One region of the Cupriavidus sp. 10L43_2 genome, then DNA from elsewhere that is predicted to be linked to it. Evidence: predicted binding sites of a transcription regulator. Region 1 holds the regulator's gene; the other holds the start of a gene.
The links. Region 1 encodes LexA, which represses DNA repair genes until DNA is damaged. Its sites were predicted from a motif close to ACTGTATNNNNATACAGT; they were not measured.
Positions count from the first base shown of each region.

Region 2: a site for LexA is predicted at 1,930-1,947, ahead of AC1DEL_RS02605 (CppA family protein). Genes of this name have one in related genera too.

Region 1 is NZ_JBFTJE010000006.1:3,100-9,016, forward strand. It holds gene AC1DEL_RS10515 (replicative DNA helicase) at 1-362, opposite strand, end outside; gene rplI (50S ribosomal protein L9) at 492-944, opposite strand; gene rpsR (30S ribosomal protein S18) at 975-1,253, opposite strand; gene priB (primosomal replication protein N) at 1,257-1,556, opposite strand; gene rpsF (30S ribosomal protein S6) at 1,634-2,008, opposite strand; gene AC1DEL_RS10540 (asparaginase) at 2,136-3,179, opposite strand; gene lexA (transcriptional repressor LexA) at 3,371-4,027, shown strand; gene AC1DEL_RS10550 (hypothetical protein) at 4,148-4,321, shown strand; gene AC1DEL_RS10555 (hypothetical protein) at 4,535-5,272, opposite strand; gene AC1DEL_RS10560 (hypothetical protein) at 5,516-5,917, shown strand, end outside.
Region 2 is NZ_JBFTJE010000002.1:60,457-66,373, forward strand. It holds gene AC1DEL_RS02600 (thiamine pyrophosphate-binding protein) at 1-1,541, shown strand, start outside; gene AC1DEL_RS02605 (CppA family protein) at 1,569-1,886, opposite strand; gene AC1DEL_RS02610 (RNA polymerase sigma-70 factor) at 2,056-2,943, shown strand; gene AC1DEL_RS02615 (porin) at 3,134-4,240, opposite strand; gene AC1DEL_RS02620 (ABC transporter substrate-binding protein) at 4,410-5,660, opposite strand; gene AC1DEL_RS02625 (cyclase family protein) at 5,720-5,917, opposite strand, start outside.

The sequences.
Region 1 (5,917 bases):
AGCACCGAGCGCTCGCGCACGATTTCCGCATAGCGGCGGATATTGGCCGCGCTCGGCGTGTTCTGCGCCAGGGAGTTCAGGTAGGCCAGCCCACCCACCTCCTCGGCCTTGCCGGCCACCTGGAGCATTTCATACACCGTGATCACGTCCGCCGGCTTGGTGGCGGAGATCAGGCGGGCAATGCTCTGGAAGATGAGGCGGTGATCGAAGCGGTAGAAGTCCGATTCGGAGAGGAAGTCGGCAATACGGTCCCAGGCGGCGTTATCCAGCAGCAGACCGCCGAGTACCGATTGCTCGGCCTCGATGGAGTGCGGGGGAACCTTGAGACTGTCTAGTTGGGGATCGGCGGCAGGCGCATTCATGGGGTGGGATTATAGCGGCGCCGGACCCGGCCCAAGGGCGCGGCGGCAATAAAAAAGGCAGGAGCGGAGCTCCTGCCTTCTTGTGCATCGGACGCACCGGCCGGGGCCGGCGCATCGATACGGTGCTGCTTAGACGTGCTCGCCCAGGACGGACACGGTCACGTCCACCACCACGTCGGTGTGCAGCGCAACGTTGACCGGGTGGTCGCCAACGATCTTCAGCGGGCCGTTCGGCAGACGCACTTGGGCCTTCTCGACCTTGAAGCCTTGGGTTTCCAGGGCTTCGGCGATGTCGGCGTTGGTCACCGAACCGAACAGTCGGCCGTCCACACCCGACTTCTGGGTGATCTGGACGGTCAGGCCGTTCAGCTTCTCGCCTTCGCCTTGAGCGGCGGCCAGCTTAGCGGCAGCGGCCTTTTCCAGCTCGGCGCGCTTCACTTCGAACTCGGCGATCGCGGTTTGCGTGGCGCGACGCGCCTTCTTCGACGGGATCAGGAAGTTACGAGCGTAACCGTCCTTCACGCGAACGATGTCGCCCAGGTTGCCCAGGTTGATGACTTTTTCCAGCAGAATGACTTGCATCGTGTATTTCTCCTTGCGGTCCTGGGACTATCAGTTCTTGTGCAGGTCGGTGTACGGCATCAGCGCCAGGAAGCGGGCGCGCTTGATGGCCGTATCCAGCTGACGCTGATAGTGAGCCTTGGTACCGGTCAGACGAGCCGGCGTGATCTTGCCGTTATCGCCGATGAAGTCCTTCAGGGTGTCCAGATCCTTGTAGTCGATCTGTTCCACGCCAGCCACGGTGAAGCGGCAGAAGCGCTTGCGCTTGAACAGCGGGTTCTGTTGCTGGAAGCGCTTCTTGTTCTTGTTGTCACGTTTGACGAATGCCATGATTCAATCCTTTACGAATGCTTTACATCCAGTGATGTGAAAGACGAGTGCCTTGCTGTTGCGGTGCCTGCGGGTGAGGAATCCTTCGCAGTCGAGCAGCGTGCCGAGCGGTAACCGCTCCAGACGCTGGCCGACGGGACCGATCCCCATCGCCGCGATGGCGAATTCCACCTGCCGGGGCGTTTCCGCCTCCATGACCTCGCCGGCATGCTGCAGGATGCAGTTGACGACGGGCACACCGGCCGGGGTGTAGCGCAGCGCATCGCGCTCCGCGAGGGTGGCGGTCAGCCTTAACTGGTTCACCGCTGTGCTCCCCCGCTCTCGCTACCTGGCCTGCCGTGGCGGATTTCGCCTGCCACGACCGGCACCGCAGACTGCATTCAGGCAGCCTGGCCTTCCGTGGTCGTTTGCGCGGCCTTGCGGGCTTCTTCGCGCTGCACTTCCTTCATCATCGGCGAAGGAGCGGTCTCGGCCTTCTTGGTCTGCACGATCAGGTGACGCAGCACGGCGTCATTGAACTTGAAGGCGTGCTCGAGTTCGGCCAGGGTTTCCTTGCCGCATTCGATGTTCAGGCAAACGTAGTGAGCCTTGGCCAGCTTCTGGATCATGTAGGCCATCTGACGGCGGCCCCAGTCTTCCACGCGGTGAACCTGGCCGTTTTGCGACGTGACGAGCTGCTTGTAACGCTCGATCATCGCCGGCACTTGTTCGCTTTGGTCCGGATGGACGATAAATACGATTTCGTAATGACGCATTGACGCTCCTTTTGGATGTAGCCACCCGGGCGCCATGTCCGGTGTAGCAAGGTTGAATAGCCCGCGAGTATAGCCCGGTTCCGGGCCAGCACGCAAGCCGGCATCCCGGCAGGACGCTGGGAATCTCTCAGTATTGTCGGAAAACAGCCTGCAGGCGAGCCGGATCGGTGCCAAGCGACGCATCCGCCGCCAGCGCCACCAGCAGCAGCACGCGCGCCTTGTACGGATTGAGATTGCCGGCGGAGGCGAATTCGCCCGAGGCCAGGCGCGGGCGTGCCGGCCCCGCCACATGGCCGGCGCCCGTGCGGGAGCTTCGCACCACGGCCACGCCTCGCGCAGCTGCATCGGCGAGCGCGTCGCCCAGCGTCTCATGAACCGAGCCATTGCCGGTGGCCGCCACCACGAACCCCTTTACGCCGGCCGAGACCATCGCATCCACGGCCACCCTGCCCGGCTGGGCATAGCTCGCCACGATTTCGACAAGTGGCCACGCCGTAGGCACGGGCAGCGCTGGCGCGTCGCCGGGGGCGAACGCGCGTCCAAAGCGCACGTAGGCATCCTGCACGAAACCAATTGGCCCGCCCGCCGGCGACGTGAACGCATTGACCGCCGAGGTATGGGCCTTGGCGACATCGCGGGCCGCATGAATTTCCTGGTTCAGGACCACGAGCACGCCCTGCCCGCGCGCATCCGGGCTTGCCGCCACGCGCACTGCGTCGAGCAAATTCAGCGGACCATCGGCCGAGAGCGACGTGGACGGGCGCATTGCCGCGGTCAGCACCACCGGCACCGCGCTCCGCTGCGTCAGGTGCAGGAACATCGCCGTTTCTTCAAGCGTGTCCGTGCCGTGGGTAATCACCACGCCCACCACATCGGGCTGCGCGACCCAATGCGCCACCCGTGCGGCAAGCGTCGCCCACAGGCTGAAGGCCATGTCCTTGCTGTCGATCTGGGCCACCTGCTCCGTCTCCACACGGGCCACCTCGCCCAGCGCAGGCACGGCCTGGATCAGCGACGAGACCGGCACGGTGGCCGCGCGGTACTGCGCACTGCTGGCGGGGCTGGCGGACGAGCCTGCGATGGTGCCGCCGGTGGCGAGCACGACGATGCGGGGCAATGACGTAGACATATAGCGAGAAAATCGAGCGAGTGAGCGGGTGGTGCAGGCGATTGTAACTGTGGCACGCCGAGGGCCGCCGCTCTCGCAAACCCGTGTCGCCGGGCGCACTGGAGTCCGCCTGGTGTCGCGCATGCCCCACATCGCCACTGCAAATTGTGCTTGCACTTCACTCGATACTGTATAAAATCACAGCATACTGTTTAAACATACAGTGCTTCGGCACCACGAGAGACCGGCGACCCATGGCGACCCTGACACCCCGGCAACAGCAGATCTTCGACCTGATCCGCAACACGATCCGGCACACCGGCATTCCGCCGACCCGTGCCGAGATCGCGTCCGAATTCGGTTTCTCCTCGCCCAACTCTGCCGAGGAACACCTGCGAGCGCTGGCCCGCAAGGGCGTGATCGAGCTGACGCCAGGCGCGTCGCGCGGCATCCGCCTCAAGGTGGCACGTAGCGATTCGGAGATGACGGACCAGTTCTCGCTGCCGATGGCCGGCGTGATGCAGCTAACGCTGCCGCTCGTGGGCCGCGTGGCCGCAGGCAGCCCGATCCTTGCCGCAGAGCACATCGACCGTCAGTACCAGGTAGACGCCTCGGTATTTGATGATCGACCTGATTACCTGCTGCGCGTGCGGGGCCTGAGCATGCGCGATGCCGGCATCCTCGACGGCGACCTGCTCGCCGTCAGGAAAGCCAGCGAAGCCGCCAACGGCAAGATCGTCGTCGCGCGGATCGGCGACGATGTGACCGTCAAACGCCTGAAGCGGCGCGGCGACATGATCGAGCTGATCGCCGAAAACCCGGATTTCGAGAATATCGTGGTGCAGGCCGGCCGCGAGGAATTTTCGCTGGAAGGCATCGCCGTCGGGCTAATCCGCTCCTCGGGCTTCTGACTTCCGAGACCGGACGGGCGGCCGCCTGTCCTGGTCCCCAGTTTCGCATTGCCAACGCCGCCCCGTTCTCTCCGGACGACGGGCGTGGACTCCTGCTGTCGCAAACTTCGAGGTGCCGCCATGCTGCCAGTCAATCACACCGCTTCCCGCCGCCCGGTCAAGCCCGTGCCGTTCCGCCAAACCAAGGGCGTGCGCGTCTACCAGGGCGCCCAGCGTCGTACGATGGTCGGCAGCATGGCTGCAATCTGCCGGATGCTGGAACTTGCGGATATGCCCGACAAACTGGACGCATGAACCGCTAGCGGCGGATCCGCGTCGCCCAAATCATTATAACTAGTGCAGTTGCGAGCCCACCACGTGAAATTAAGAGAACGTTTAATTCATCGTGAAAGGTGCTTTACACTCGATGGCGCGCATCCGTAGTACTGGCGCATTGGCGCCGATGCGCGAAACCGGAACTTGTCGACCCCGCCGAGTGCCGGTTTTTTTTCGCCCTCCCCGGCTGGATCAGGTACCAGGATACATGCCAGTCATGTTCTTGCGCAGACGGTCCCACAGCATACGCACGCCCCGCACGGTCCCGCTCAGACCCGCCGAGTAGCCAGGGTCGTAGTAGTGAATCAGCAACGACCGGCGCTCGCCAACTTCCACATCAAGGTTGGCATGCTGGAGCACAAAGCCGTTGAAGACATAGACGCTGCCCGGCTCCACCGGCACGCGGTTGCAGCGGCCACGGCGCAGATCCCGTAGCGTCAGCCATTTTCTGATGTGAAACGGCAGATTGCGCTGAATGCCATGACGAAGCTTGCAAAAAACATTGGCCACAGTGGATACCGCCAGCCGTGGCGGGTGATAAACCAGCAGATCACCGTTGCAAACGCCATCGGGGGCGAGCTTCAGCGGAATCAGCAGCGTCAGCAGATGCGAATCGTAGTGGCGGCAATGGCTCTCGTTGCGCGTAGACGTGCTGGCACAACGAATCACGTGGAACGCTTCCCAACGCAGCGACTTCTTCAGGAGCGTGGTGGCCATGGCCCGAGTCTCGGCGCACACCGTCTCCTCGAGCTTGCGGAAGGCTTCATTGCGACGTAGTAACTCAGCCATTGCGAATGGCTCGGCACGCTCGGGCTGTTCGCCGAAGGATCGATCGATAGCCGCGTTAATGGCAGCCAAGGTCGGCATCGGAATCACACTGGAAAATGCCGCCAGTGCTACATCAGGGTTGAATCGAATTCGCTCCGCCACGGCATGACCTCGCGCTTCGTATAGGTGATTTGCCTAGATGATATGGATTAGACCATTTGGCCCGCCGTGAAGCGTAGCGAAAATCATTCTCGAAAACTTGTCACTATGTGGGCTGTCGCACATGATCCGGGAACAAAGCCCAGTGCATCCACGCCCCCGACGGTTTTCCGGCACATGGGCCGATCAACGATTATTCTTTGGGTGAAGGATCGACGGACACTGGCTGACGATATAAGGGACGCAATGAGGACAAGCCTGGCGGCATGGCTCCTGGTCATCGCCGCACTGATTTCGGGGCCGGGGGTTGCTGCTGAGTTCGGTAGCAAGGGTGGCCCCGAGCCCGCCAATATCGATCAGATTACCGACCTACTTCGCGAAGAGCCCTACGACCTGGAGCTACTGATCAGCTTTGGGACATCGAAGGGCGGATCGGCTGGCCATATCGCCCTGGGCGTCCGTGACGACACGCTCGGCGACGACATTGTCTACTCGGCAAATTTCTACGCCGACCGCACGCCCAAGCACGAGAATGATTTTTACACCGCCAATCTGATGGCGGGCATCCCAAAGAAGGAATATCTGTTCAAGACGGCCTCCTCCATCGCGGAAACGACGATGTTTGGCCTCGACTATGGCGAGATCTAC
Region 2 (5,917 bases), on a different contig from region 1:
AGCCGGCCATCGACCTCGTCGTCACCAAGCACGAAGGCGCCGCCGCCAACATGGCCGAGGCGGACGGCAAGCTGACCGGCCGCCCCGGCATCTGCTTCGTCACCCGGGGGCCGGGCGCCACCCACGCCAGCATCGGCGTGCATATCGCCCAGCAGGACTCCACGCCGATGATCCTGTTCGTGGGGCAGATCTCCCGCGCCCACAAGGGCCGGGAGGCGTTCCAGGAGGTGGATTACGCGGCAGTGTTCGGCACGATGGCCAAGTGGGCGGCCGAGATCGACGATCCGGCCCGGATTCCCGAGATGGTGGCGCGCGCCTTCCAGGTGGCCACGTCCGGCCGGCCCGGCCCGGTGGTGCTGGCGCTGCCCGAAGACGTGCTCGACGATCTGGTGGACTGCGCCGATGCCGAGCCGTACCGCACCGTGGCGGCCGCCCCGCGCGCCGAGGATGCCCGGGCGCTGGCCGCCGCGCTGGCCGAGGCCCGCCAGCCGCTGGTGATCGCCGGCGGCGCCGGCTGGACCGACGCGGCAGTGCGTGACTTCGCCGCCTTCGTCAAGGCATGGAACCTGCCCGTGGCCTGCGCCTTCCGCCGGCAGGACGTGATCGATAACCGCGACCCGCACTACATCGGCCATCTGAGCCTGGGCGTGAGCCCCAAGCTGGCCGAGCGGGTGCGCACGGCCGACCTGATCGTGGCGGTCGGCACCCGGCTGGGCGACATCGCCACCGATGGCTACACGCTGCTGGAAGTCCCGCGCCCGAAGCAAAAGCTGGTGCATATCCATGCCGATAGCGGCGAGCTGGGCCGCGTCTACCAGTCGGCACTGCCGATCCATTCGGGCGTGGTGCCTGCGGCAGCCATGCTGGCCGCGCTGCCGGCGCCGGCTTCTATCGGATGGAAGGACTGGACCAGCGGCGCCCGGGCCGAGCACGAGGCCTTCGTCACGCCGCCCAAGCCCCATGCGGAACTGACGGGGGTGGATATGGCTGCCGCGATGTCGCACCTGAACGCGGTGCTGCCCGAAGACGCCATCCTCAGCAACGGCGCCGGCAATTACACGGTCTGGCTGCACCGCTTTTATGCCTACAAGCGTCCGCGCACGGAACTGGCGCCCACCTGCGGCGCGATGGGTTACGGCCTGCCGGCCGCGATTGCCGCGAAGCTGCGCGCGCCCGAGAAGACCGTGGTCTGCCTGGCTGGCGACGGTTGCTTCCTGATGTATCCGCAGGAGATCGCCACGGCCGCCGCGCATGGCGCCAACCTGATCGTGATCCTGGTGAACAACCGCATGTACGGCACCATCCGCATGCATCAGGAGAAGCGCTACCCGGGCCGTCAGAGCGGCACGACCATCGCCAACCCTGATTTCGTGGCGATGGCGCGCGCCTGCGGCGCATGGGCGGAGCGGGTGGAGAAGACAGAGGACTTTGCGGCGGCGTTCGAACGCGCCCGCAACGCCGGCCAGCCGGCCGTGCTGGAGCTGATGACCGATCCGCTCCAGATCACGCCCGCAATGCGCGTGACCGAACTGCCGGCCTGAGCCCGGATCAGACGCTGCCTAGGCGATCTAGAACAGCGCCGCTTGTGGCCGGGCCTCGTGCCCGGCTTTCTCATGGCCGGACGTCGGGCGGGCCAGGATCTCGCGGATCTGCTCCAGATACCGCTCGCCCACCGCGCGATGGCTCTTGCGAGCCTCATCCGCCAGCGCGCGGCGCGACGGCGCCCGAATCCCGATCAGGCGGCAAATCGTTGAAAGATAAGGCTTTTTGTCGTCGACGGTGGCCCGGCGCGCGGCCGACAGCAGGGCCGCATCGCCAATGCGCCCCCGCAGCCAGACCAGCACCTGGCGGTCATATTCGTTCTGCACACGGATCAGGTGGATCAGGTGTTCCATTCCGCACTCCGATATACTGTTCATTCATACAGTTACTGTAAATATATACAGTGCATCGGAATTTTCAAGGTGTGCGTCGGAAAATGCTTGAAAGTTCTTGCGCTGGGCCGGCACGCGTGGCCACCATGGCGGTCTGCCAGCCGCCTTTTCGCATCGAATCATGGACGACACCACCGCCACCTTCCACAAGCTGCGCCCGCGCCTGCACGGGATTGCCTACCGGATGCTCGGCGCCGTGGCCGAGGCCGAGGACGTCGTACAGGACGCCTGGCTGCGCTGGCACACGGCTGACCAGACGGAAATCGAAAATGCCGAAGCCTGGCTGGTCTCGGTAACCACCCGCATCGCCATCGACCGCCTGCGCGCCGCCAAGATCCAGCGCGAGCACTACACCGGGATCTGGCTGCCCGAGCCGCTGATCACGGACAGCCCGGACAACCCCGAGGCCATCAAGGAGCGCGCCGACGACATCTCCGTCGCCTTCCTCCTCCTGCTGGAGCGCCTGACGCCCGAGGCCCGCGCCGCCTTTCTGCTGCGCGAGGTTTTCGACAACGACTACGACGAGGTGGCGCGCGTGATCGGCAAGAGCGAGGCCAGCTGCCGCCAGCTGGTCAGCCGGGCAAAAACCCAGCTACGCGACGACCGGCCGCGCTTCGCGGTGTCCCCGGACACCCATCGGCACATGGTCCAGGCGTTCGCCCAGGCGATGCAGGGCGGCGACTTCGCCGGCATCCAGGCGCTGCTGGCCAACGACGCCACCCTGGCCGGCGACGGCGGCGGCAGGGTCCAGACCTTCCCCAAGCCGCTCGAAGGCGCACGGCGCATCGCGCAACTGTTCTACGCCACGCGCCTCAGATTCCCCGGCGAGGGCCTCCGGGTGCGGCTGGTGCTGCTCAATGGCGAATGGGCGCTGCTGCGCTACTTCGACGGCGCGCTGGAGTCCGCGCAGACCTTTGTGGTCGAAGGCGACCGCATCGCCCGCATCCACGTGCAACGCAACCCGGACAAACTGGCGCGGATTGCGGCGTATTTTGGCGGAGAGGCGTAGGGAAGGGGCGGCCGCTGTGAGTTGGTGCGCCGTGATCGCAGTCATGTCCAGGTACGGGCTTGTCCCGGCTGCACCGGCATAACGCCCGGCGGGCGTTTTCTGCGGCCTGATCCAAAAAAGAGCCCGCCAAGGCGGGCCCAAAGACGAAGGGAAAGTCTCCGTCAAGTGGATTTCAGCGTGGCCGCTGCGCTCAGAAGCGGTGGCGGATGCCGACGATGGCGCCGAACTGGTTCTGGCCGGCGCCCACCTGTTCGGTTGTGGCCGTCAGGGTGCTGGCGCTGCGGTTCAGCGACGGGCCGAAGCCGGACAGGCCCATGGCCGAGCCGTCCCGGTTCTGGGCGTAGGCGACGATGGTGTACAGGTCGGTGCGCTTGGAGAACGCGTACGTGCCAGACAGCACGAAGCTGTACGGGTCGCCGCCGCTGTTGCGCACGTCGGTGTAGTAGGCCGCGCCAGTCAGCGTGATGGCCGGCGTGACCTGGTAGTTCGCGCCGATCCAGTACAGGTTGGTGCGCAGCGAGCTGCTGGCGAAGTCGCCGTAGTACCAGCGATAGCCGGCGAAGGCACGGGCCCGGCCGAAGTCGTAGCTGGCGCCGAGGGTGGCGCGGCGCTCGCGGTTGTCGTCCGTGGCGACGGTGCTGCCGCGCACTTCGTCGTACACCACGCGGGCGGACAGCGGGCCGGCCGTGTAGCCGACGCTGGCGCTGAAGTTGCGGCCGGCCTTGTAGTCGCCCGGCACCTCGCCGCCGGCGCTGCTGTCGTAGCCGGTGCTGTAGAACAGACCGTAGTACAGCGCGCCGGTCTGGCCGGTGAACTTCACCGAGTTATCGGCGCGGCCGGACATCCACTTGTCGTGCATCAGCACCGAGTAGCGCGTGGCGATGGCCATCGGGTCATAGGCCAGCGAGAAGTCGTACAGCACGGTCTGATGGCGGCCCAGCGACAGCGTGCCGTACTGGTTCTGCAGGCCGACGAACGCCTGACGGCCGAACATGCGGCCGCCCTGGTTGGCGCTGCCGGTGTCGAGGTCGAAGCCGTTTTCCAGCGTGAAGACGGCCTTCAGGCCGCCGCCCAGGTCCTCGGCGCCGCGCAGGCCCCAGCGGGAGGTGGAGAGGTTGCCGGCGGACATCCGCACGACGTTGTTGCTGCCGCCGGTGGCCGCGTTCGGCACGTGGGTCAGGAATTCCACGCCAGCGTCGACGACGCCGTAGAGCGTGATGCTGCCCTGGGCGTGGGCAGCAGCGGGCAGGGCAGGGAGGATGGCCAGCGTGGCCAGGCAGGCGAGACGGGTCTTCATGCGTTCGTGATCCTTGTTATGGTCGCCGCCCGCGCACCCCGTAAGGGCTCGGGCGTGCCGGCGGCGACTGCAATGTAACGAGGGATCAGGAACGGGAGAAGCGCGTCTGGGCTGACAGACTGTCCCGGGATTTGAACAATTGGGGCGTCAAGCGCCCCTCAGCGCTCCGTCAGCGGCTGCCCTTGAGCAACGGACATTGCGACTTCGACGGCGGGATGAACGCCTGGTCGCCCGGCACCGTGGCCAGCACCTTGTAGTAGTCCCACGGATACTTGGACTCGGCCGGCGTCTTGACCTCGAACAAATACATATCGTGCACCATGCGCCCATCGGCGCGGATGCGGCCGTTCTTGGCGAAGAAGTCGTTGATCGGCATCGCCTTCATCCTCTCCATGGTCGGCGCGGTCTCGTCCGTGCCGGCCGCCTGCACGGCCTTCAGGTAGTGCGTGACGGAGGAGTAGACGCCTGCCTGGCTCATGTTCGGCATCTTCTTGACCTTGTCGAAGTACTTGCGCGACCACGCGCGCGTGGCGTCGTTCATGTCCCAGTAGAACGCCTCGGTCAGCACCAGCCCCTGCGCGGTCTTGAGGCCGAGCGCGTGGATGTCGTTGATATAGAGCAACAGTCCGGCCATGCGCTGCTTGCCGTCGCGCGTCAGGCCGAACTCGGAGGCGGCCTTGATGGCGTTGACCGTGTCGCCGCCCGCGTTGGCCAGGCCCACCACCTGCGCCTTGCTCGCCTGCGCCTGGAGCAGGTAGGAGGCGAAGTCGCTGGTACTGAGCGGATGGCGCGCGGCGCCGAGCACCTGCCCGCCGGCCTCGGTGACCACCGTGGTGGCTGACTGCTGGAGCGTGTGGCCGAACGCGTAGTCGGCGGTCAGGAAGAACCACGTCTTGCCGCCGCGCTGGACCATGGCCTTGGCCGTGGTGTTGGCCAGCGCGTAGGTGTCGTAGGCGTAGTGGACCGAAACCGGCGTGCACAGGTCGTTGGTGAGGCGCTCGCTGCCGGGGCCGGAGAACACCACGATCTTGTTCTTCTGCTTCGCCACGTCGAGCACGGCCAGCGCGGGTGCCGAAGCCGCCACATCCAGGATGGCATCGACCTTGTCCGTATCGAACCATTCACGCGCCTTGTTGGCGGCGATGTCGGCCTTGTTCTGGTGATCCACCACCACCAGCTCGATTTTCTTGCCGAGCACCTTGCCGCCGAAGTCGTCGATGGCCATCTGCGCCGCCGTGGCGCTGCCGCGCCCGGTCACGTCGGCGTAGAGGCCGCTCATGTCGAGCAGCAGGCCGATCTTGACGACATCATCGGAAATCCCTGCCTTCGGCTGGGCCGAGGCGATGCCGGCCACACCGCCAGCACCGGCCAGCGCCAGCAGGGCAGCGGCCGTCCGCCGCCATGTCGCTGAAGTCTTCATGGTTGTCTCCTCCAGTTTTTTATCTAGTTCTTCTACGATTTAAAAACGCACACCGCGGATCACACCGTGGCCACCGGCGTCACCGGCGAGCCCACCGCGCCCGGCAGCCGCAGCGGCGGCGCCGTGAGCATGAAGCGCGAGCGGCGGTGCGCGCGCAGCCAGTCCGCCAGGTCCTTGAGATACCAGAGTTCGCCAAGCGGCAGCCCCAGCTTGAACAGGCAATGGTGGTGGAGCGGCAGCAGCGGATGCGTCTTCGC